Regions from separate parts of the Rossellomorea sp. LjRoot5 genome, predicted to be linked through region 2. Evidence: riboswitches for the same ligand, from Rfam matches in the RefSeq annotation. Region 2 holds a riboswitch; the other holds the start of a gene.
The links. Region 2 has a riboswitch for cyclic di-GMP ahead of ACSQ2E_RS01765 (zinc metalloprotease HtpX). Riboswitches for the same ligand answer to the same signal wherever they lie in the genome.

Region 1 (4,266 bases), 3.9 Mb from region 2:
TTTGTTTTATCCCGTTTATATTTCGTATGATCTTGGCTGCTCTCGTGATTGATCCACAGATAGACACCTTGATACACGACGAAAAAAGGTGTGTAGATCATAATCAATGAGATGGCAATTACCATCGGCCTGAAATCTTGAATGATATAATAAGTGATTCCCTTCATATTGAAAATGGTTTCAATGATGAATAAACTGGACAGCATCCCCCATATGATCAGCTTTCCATGATAGAAAAGACTTGGTGAAATATTTTTCAAAACATGTGAAAAGAGGATCCGTCCCCTCGACATCCCCTTACTCTGGGCAAATTCGATGTGAGGCTTCAGCAACTCTTCTTCCATAATGAAGATGAGGATACGGAAGAAGGAGATCATCGGAATGATGGACAGCGTAATCATCGGGGCAAGAAAGATCTTCTCCTCCCCGAACTCCGTGAAATTCATCAGTTCCACTCCGAAATATTTAAATACATAAACAATCATAAGTTGAAGCATGAATGCAAACATTAAATCAGGCACCGTCTCCAAGAGATTTAGTGCTTTCTTAAGAGCCCGCGTGATCGGTCTCGGTAAAAACACAGTCAAGACGGTAAGAATAAAGGCAGTAGCAAGCCCTATGCCCAAGGCTCCCCCGATAATTTGCAGAGAATACAGGTATGGTCCCCAAAGCATATCGAGGAAATCGACGGTAATCCCCTTATAGGAATAACTCCAATTGGCCCCATCCATAAAAACAAAGATGAACTTGATAAACTCCTCCAAGTAGCCTACAACATTATATAACCCTCTCTCCCTGAATACTTCGGGAGCAATACTCACGGCTAAAATCCCCATTAGACCGAGAATATAGTAAAAGATGAACCTGGTCGGAAACTTGAGATATTTCATGAATAGAATCCCCTTTATTCTCTTTTTCCTCAGTTTAATAGAAATGTTAAATTTTTTCAATTTTATTTCAAGTCTGACAATTTGGTAACAAAAAGAGTGACTCCTCTAAGTCAGAGTCACTCTCCCGGTCTAAGCCAATAACCGGCTCGGCTTTCCTAAATAAAAGCCCTGTCCAATCGTTATCCCGATTTCCCTTGCCACCTGCATATCCTGTTTTGTTTCGATTCCCTCTAAGACAATCAATGTATCATTTCCGTAGAATTGGCTGAAAAAAGAGAGGAACCGCTGTTTCTTTTCATCCTGTGCCAGGTTCATGGCGAAATAGCGGTCAAGCTTGATGATTTCCGGTTCATATTCAATGGATTTCTTAATGGAGGATGTCCCCTGCCCGAAATCATCTATCGCATACCAGACGCCATATTGCTTCAGTTCCTTTAAAGACTCTTTTAACAACGGATTCTGCCAAAGCTCTTCTGCACTGGATTCATTAATTTCAAGCACGAGCCGTCCTTTAATATCAGGGTGGCGATCCATAAGATCGGAAAAATAGGTGTGAAAGCTCGGGTGCAAGATCGTGGTGATATAAATATTGAGAAATAACTTACAGTCCTCAATCCCGTTTCCCGAAAAATGTTCAAGGGCTTTTGAAATGGACAGAGTATCCAGTTTGTACAAGATATTGGCCTTCATGGCCGATTGAAATACACTTTCGGGATTTTCATTATACTTATTTCGCAAAAGACCCTCATAAGCATAGAGGGTTCGATGTTCACCCATATCATATAATGGTTGAAAATCATGGTAGATAAAGTCGTCTTGGAAAATAGTAAAGATGTTCATAGGACCCCTATACTCTCTCTTTAGTTTTGGTCTTGCCTACAAAAAAACCACACAAAAACGCATTATCCGCGTTCGCATGTGGTCGGTTGCGCTACTGGCTCCCCTAAATGTAAGCGCCCATCTATCATTTAGGTTCAAAGCCCCCAGTCGAATGGTCAGCTTATAAAGATATTTGTCTTATAAGAAAAATATACCACATAACTAGTACTTATGGGGTGTATTTTCTAGAAATTATTAGAAAATTCATAAAGAAAGACCTATCTTGATACAAATGGATTACCACTAATCCAGAACCGCCATGGATAATCCCTGGCTTCCCCCGTGTTATCAATCCCTATTCTTTTCCCTGCCGAGATGTTTTCAGGTTGATACCCCTCTGTAATCATGAGCGGCGGTTGTAAATAACTCCCCCCATAATCCTCCATGGTAATGCCTAGTGCCTTCGTCAACTTTCCCGGCCCATTGGTCCAATTCTTCTTCACATGACCGGGTCGTCTCGCTTCCATAAGCTCTTGTCCATGGAGAGGCTCGACGGCTCTGATGAGGATCGCTTCAGGCTTTTCCCGTTCTCCGCTCACTACGTTGACCAGGCAGTGAGTATGCATGACGTATGTATAAATTCGGCCAGCTTCATGGAACATCACTTCCGTCCGCTTTGTACGCCTGTTTCCGTAACTGTGGGCGGCTCTGTCTATCGGCCCCATGTATGCTTCTGTTTCCACAATATAACCTGAAGCGATTCCTTCCTCCGTTTCTTTCACTAACACACACCCCAACAGTGATTTGGCAAGCTCCAGTGTCGGCTGCTCGTAAAAGGTTGGGGGCATAGGTGTATCTTTCATGATTTCACTTCCTTATCTACATTGTCTAATCTATTTGTACCCTACCACTGCCTATTTAAATCAAGAATCCACGATCGATGTCTAATGTGATGGTCATGGATTCCCCGCTTCGGTATTCTTGATTCCGATTACCCTACGCCTCTGGTCCCATTCAAAAATAATCCTATGGCTCATTGTGGTAGTCTCTCCACTGCTTTAAAATAAATGTATCAATTGGAAAAACAAACCAAAGTGAGGGATTGGAATGAAAAACGCATTTGCTGTCATGATTGCATTGCTTGCATTGGGGACGCTCTATGTCATCCTAAATGACAATACATCATTGTTTGCAAAAGAAAGTCAGTCAGGGGATCGGATTGAAGTGACGAATGAAATCAAACATATCGACCTGGACCTGGAAAACAGCGACACAAAAGTCATACCGACTGACAAGAATGAAGTACAGGTCGATATAGAGGGAAAAGGGACGATGACCTTAACCGGGAATGGAGATACGATTGACGTTGTGGTCAAGCATAAATGGTATGAATGGATCGGATTCAATCGCAAATCAAACGTAACGGTTTATATTCCGAAAGGGTATAGGAACAGCGTGGAAATCGATATCGGCTCCGGCAATTTCGTGATGGCTGGAGAATCTGATTCAAAGAAATGGAAACTTGATGAATTGTCGATTGACATGGGATCGGGGAATATGGAGCTTGAAAACGTCGAGACAAAACTGTTCGAACATGATGGATCTTCAGGGGATTTGGTCGTAAACGGCCTCACAACAGAGGATGGAAAAGTGGGAATCAGTTCGGGGGATGTGGAGTTATCGAACTTTGAAGGTCCCCTTGTAGGCGACTTATCCTCAGGTGAATTAACGGTCACCATGGACTCCTTAAAGGGAGACATGACATTCGATGTCAGCTCAGGTGGAGTGAAGCTTGATCTGCCGGAGAAAGCAAGCTTTAAACTGAAGGGGCAGGCAAGCAGCGGGGATATTTCCTGCAATCTTCCATTAAAGAATCAAAAAATAGAAAATGGGGATATTACCGGGGTCGCAGGCTCAGGGCAATATACCATTGATGTTTCAGTATCCAGTGGAAATGTAGATATATATTAATGAAGAGTGCCGGGAACCCCCGGCACTCTTTTAATTATTTATGATGGAATGGGCATTTTCCTTCAATCGGTTCTACATCGTCCCCAATAAAGTACTGCTTCCACTCACGGTGTTCCGGGTCCCCGTAATGACTGATATTCGGATGCGTTGGTAAGCCGTCCCATTTTTCGACCCGCTCTCTTACTTTTTCACGGGACATGATACCACCCTTGGAGGTACCCTCCAATCCTTCAAAAATCCTTCTTGGCTGAAATCCGAGTACTAAGCTATTCCCAAGGTCCCTCGTCTTTCGCTGCTTGTAGGCAGGGGCATTCCCAAACACGAAGAAAGGTTCCCCTGCAAAGGAAAAGGCCCACAAATGATGATCCGGATCCTCTGGATAATCCTCTGGCCAATCCTCCTTATCCTCACGATGAAGAAACTGCAGGATTCTCCAGAAATAATCCCTGTAATGAGGGACGGACCTCTCCTCCCTTTCAGGTTCCACAAATAAAAAGAATCCGTGACGGATCAGGCGCTCTCCTTCGGGTACATCAAACAAGTCGATGAACTCTTGAATCGTTTGGGGGAGATGCTCCCAGTTGTC
Region 2 (4,266 bases):
GTTATTGAAGAAGTATGTAACACCTCAACAAAATACATACTTATAGGAGTGAGCCCATGAACCATATACTAACATGCACATCAGAAGAACTTGCCTTAATGGTCAGCTTATCAGGCTACGACAGTGTAGCAAAGGGGATTGCAGAGGCAGCGATCGGGAAGAAGACCGAACAGGAATGGATCGCCATCATGGAGGCGACGAGTAAACAGCTGATCATGAAGCGCATCCTGGATGAAGAGCGTGATGCAAGAGGAGAGAATCCTTTAACGGAGGAAATGCTCCACTTCATCAGGAACTATGTGGAATCCAAGAGGATGATCCGCTGTTCCAATACACCGGCTCAGTCTGTGTTGATGATCCATCACTACGAGAACGATGAGTGGCTGCTCCACCTCATTGAAAAGGATATCATCCATGAGTTCTCCATCATTTCAGCAGATGAGATGGAGCATTATATGAAAGAATACTATGGCATCCAGAAGCTTCACACGAACGAGCAGCGATCCTTCATTCTGAGCGAGAAGAACTTCGACCGCTTAAGCAATCCGGATAAACTAAAAAAGGTTCGAAAAAGCTCACGCTTCACACCTGAAGAAGTGAGCAGCTTCGACCTGTTTACTGAGGATTTAAAACGCTTTGAATGGACATTATTCAATATATCCAACTTTGGAATCGTGTCACTGGAGGATGAAATGTATCTGGAGAATATCCTATTCTTCCTTCCATCCACCCAAGGAATTTGGCTGAGCGAATACAGCGATGATTCGGCGACGGTCCATTTCCATTTAGCCGATGAGAAAGAATGGGAAGACATGCTGCGGAGCATCGGAGAATTTGCCTCACACCTGGTTGAACAAGGGTGATAATTCAAACAAAAAATCCTCACTTTCATAAGTGAGGATTTTTCATAGCCGTGAGAGGACGAACTGACCATCCTCACCGTTCAGATTTATAAGCAATATATCCACCCCAAATAGCTAAACATATCGTCACAATCACCCAAAAGCCAAACATCACACTCACCTCAATTTCTTCACATTAAGCCGATTTCACTTGTCTTATGGTATATTATACCTTATTCCATTTAAGATGAGAAGCAAGGGGACGGTTCTTCTGCTTCCAAAACACCACTCTTTGATAACTTTTGTTAATTGCCCAAATTTAATAACCTTCGCTGATGTAAATTCATCTTTACATTTTAATGTGGCTTTCTTCGAGAAGGCAATGATAGAGTAGACGGGTTCTAGAGCCATTTCACCTATATAATCCTTTAAAGTTTGGACATGCCCATAGTTTTGCCAAATTGGATTGAATGACTTTTCTTTCTATACCATTTACATATTTTTCTTATTACTTTATACTCAATTTAAATATATTACTAATTTCCTATAATAGTGATAAAGGCAAACTTTCTGAAAGGGGAGGACGCAAATCCATGAGTCTAAGGTGCTATTCAGCGCTATGATTGTCAGGTTGCCGTAGAAAAATTGAGCTATGGCTGTTTGCTTTAGCTTTTTTTTTTTAGGGGAACCGGTCTGAGGTAATACGATTTTTATAAAAAATAATTATTGGAGGATAAAAAACTATGTATTTCGTTGATTTCGCAAAACGGCTATTTAAGAAGCAGAACACTGGAATTATTATTTATCTTATTCTTAATACACTGATTGTCATGGCTCTTTTTCAAGACATCTTTGTTGGTTTATCATTGTATCTGGTCTCTCTTACCATCGCATTATCTCCAGTTGGTGAATGGATGCTCCGCGTCCAACAAGGATGCAAACCGCTCTCACAAGAATATATTGACCGTCTTATGCCATTATTCGAGGAAGTTTATGAGAAAGCTAAAATGCTTGATCCATCCATTGCAGATCACGTCAAGCTCTTCATAAGTAACGATTCTAATCCCAATGCGTTTGCTACGGGCCGTAAAACCATCTGCCTTACCAGCGGCTTATTGCAGTACAGTGATGAACAAATCAAAGCTACTCTAGCACATGAATTTGGACATCTTTCCAACAAGGATACTGACCTTATTCTAATTGTATCAGTAGGGAATATGATCGTTTCCACCATGTTTGTACTCTATCGTGTGGTAATGTCAGCCGTTGGCATCATGGCAAGTATCGCAAACCGCAGCTTCGGGACTTTGATTATGACTATTTTCATCGACTTCATGCTAGTCGCGATGATGTGGCTTTGGACGAAATTTGGCACAATGCTCGTTATGCATTCTTCCAGAAAAAATGAATATGAAGCCGACCATTTTGCTTACCAACTAGGCTATGGTGATCCACTAATACAAGTTTTAAACAGCTTCAATGAAATGGAAATGAGCTTCAGAAAAGGATTGTGGGCTAACCTGGCGTCCAGTCATCCCGAATCATTTAAACGAATTGAATCTGAAGTGGCGTAATCCACTTCCCAACAGAAAGCATAAGGGGGTCAGAAGCATGTTGTATAAACAAGAATTAAAGAAGATCCTTGTTCTCATTGCGGTGGGGATTATTCTTGCTGCAGTGTTTCTATTCAAAGCCATCACAACATATTCCGGTTCAACAATACGTTTTGGTGTCAATGATTACCTAATTTTATTCATGATTATTTGCTATCCAGTGGGAATTGTGTATGGCTGGCGTCAAATCCTGAACTTATATAACACTATGAGAAGATCAGATCGTGAACATTGGGCACGCGGTGGCGGTAAAGGATATACCGCATTAATGATAACCACCATCAATCTTGCGTTTTCGGTTATTGTTACGTTACTCCTAGGGTGGATGATCGGAATAATTAACGCATATAACAAGCTATCACAATTAAAAAGAATGGGACATTAATAGAAAGGAAGTATTGAGATTCCTTCCTTTCAAATTCCACCTAAATTCAATTGAAGATCCTGCTTATACCCATAATTACGGAACCGCTGGCATGCTTGGGGATATTAATACGAAGTTGGATTGAGTTATTAAAGAATAACACTATCTGGAGGATTCCATGAAACGATTCATCAGCACGATTACCCTCATTTTTATAATGGCTGGCATTGTAGGCTGCCAGAGCAACAACACAGAAACCAAGACGGAGGAAACTTCTTCTACGCCAGACATTGCGAAAGCGAGCAAGAATGATCCCACCCTTTTAAAGAAAGAAAAGAAAAGTGATAGGGAGTGGATTGATGAAAGCAAAGCAGATGGGTTCTTATCTAATGTCGGCATAGAAGGTCCCGTTCAATATATAGTACATGATCTTGATAACGACACTTTACCCGAGGTCATCGCTTATTATGGTCCATTTTCAGAACAGCTTACTGAGAATATTCACGGCTTAACAATTTTTAAACAGGACGATTCTTCACGAGCTTGGAAAAAAGCAGGGGAGTATAAGGATGATCTGGTGAATGATTTCCAGCTTCACGGAGTAATTGAAAACACGAAGAAAGAGAAATTCCTTGTGGGAAGCCAAACAGTAGCAAGTGCTACCAATATGTATTCCGCTTTAAAAATTTTTAAATATAACCCCTCTAATCAAGAGATTCGATCTGTTTCAACCATTGCCATATCGAACGAAAATCCCTATAAAGTCCAAATGAATAAGAATGCATTTTCACTGCAGATACTTGACGATAATGGCAATGTGCAAACTGAGGAACTATGGGAATTCGAATCTGATTGGATACTGAAAACTCAAAATAGAACCGTTATGCTAATGGATACCGAACAATATTTTGACAAGGCATTTAAGGAAGAACTTACTAAAGGACGATTAAAAGGAATTCCATATCCTCTTGGTACCAATATTCAACAAATTAAAAATGAATTAGGCACTCCAGATGTTGAAGAATATTATCAAGGCGCTCCTACGTTTGGGTATAAAGATTCTAATTTATTCTTTAGCCACTTAATGAACGAAGAACAGCTTGTGTCCATTCTTTATAACGTAAATAACACACCACAAACTTTCAAAGACTTGGAATCACTGCTAGGAACCCCACAGTATGCAGGCATCGATGAAATGTCGGGTTTATACACGCAGATCTATTCAATTGATAATAAATACGTGCTTATAGGAGAAGGGTACACCCACACCAAAGACTCAGGAATCGCAAGAATTCAATACAAATCCCAAATTGAATGACTTTAATAAACAAGAAAAGACACAGCTAGGGTACTATTCTGGTTGTGTCTTTTCACATTAGGTTTCTCGGGGTGAATACAGCCACTGAATTGTACCAGGCTTGCCATGTTTTTGTTCCACTAAGGACAA

Region 1: it holds a riboswitch for cyclic di-GMP, as region 2 does, so the genes downstream of both, ACSQ2E_RS21735 (EAL domain-containing protein) here and ACSQ2E_RS01765 (zinc metalloprotease HtpX) in region 2, are expected to answer to the same signal.

Annotation. Positions count from the first base shown of each region.
Region 1 covers NZ_CAXUQN020000001.1:4,258,248-4,262,513, forward strand. Annotated here, with positions in the region: gene ACSQ2E_RS21730 (ABC transporter permease subunit) at 1-890, opposite strand, end outside; gene ACSQ2E_RS21735 (EAL domain-containing protein) at 1,020-1,730, opposite strand; cyclic di-GMP riboswitch class II at 1,802-1,882, opposite strand; gene ACSQ2E_RS21740 (DNA-3-methyladenine glycosylase) at 1,988-2,572, opposite strand; gene ACSQ2E_RS21745 (DUF4097 family beta strand repeat-containing protein) at 2,817-3,680, shown strand; gene ACSQ2E_RS21750 (YqcI/YcgG family protein) at 3,715-4,266, opposite strand, start outside.
Region 2 covers NZ_CAXUQN020000001.1:340,872-345,137, reverse strand. Annotated here, with positions in the region: gene ACSQ2E_RS01770 (hypothetical protein) at 57-863, shown strand; cyclic di-GMP riboswitch class I at 1,393-1,481, shown strand; gene ACSQ2E_RS01765 (zinc metalloprotease HtpX) at 1,586-2,416, shown strand; gene ACSQ2E_RS01760 (hypothetical protein) at 2,454-2,840, shown strand; gene ACSQ2E_RS01755 (DUF4309 domain-containing protein) at 2,998-4,137, shown strand.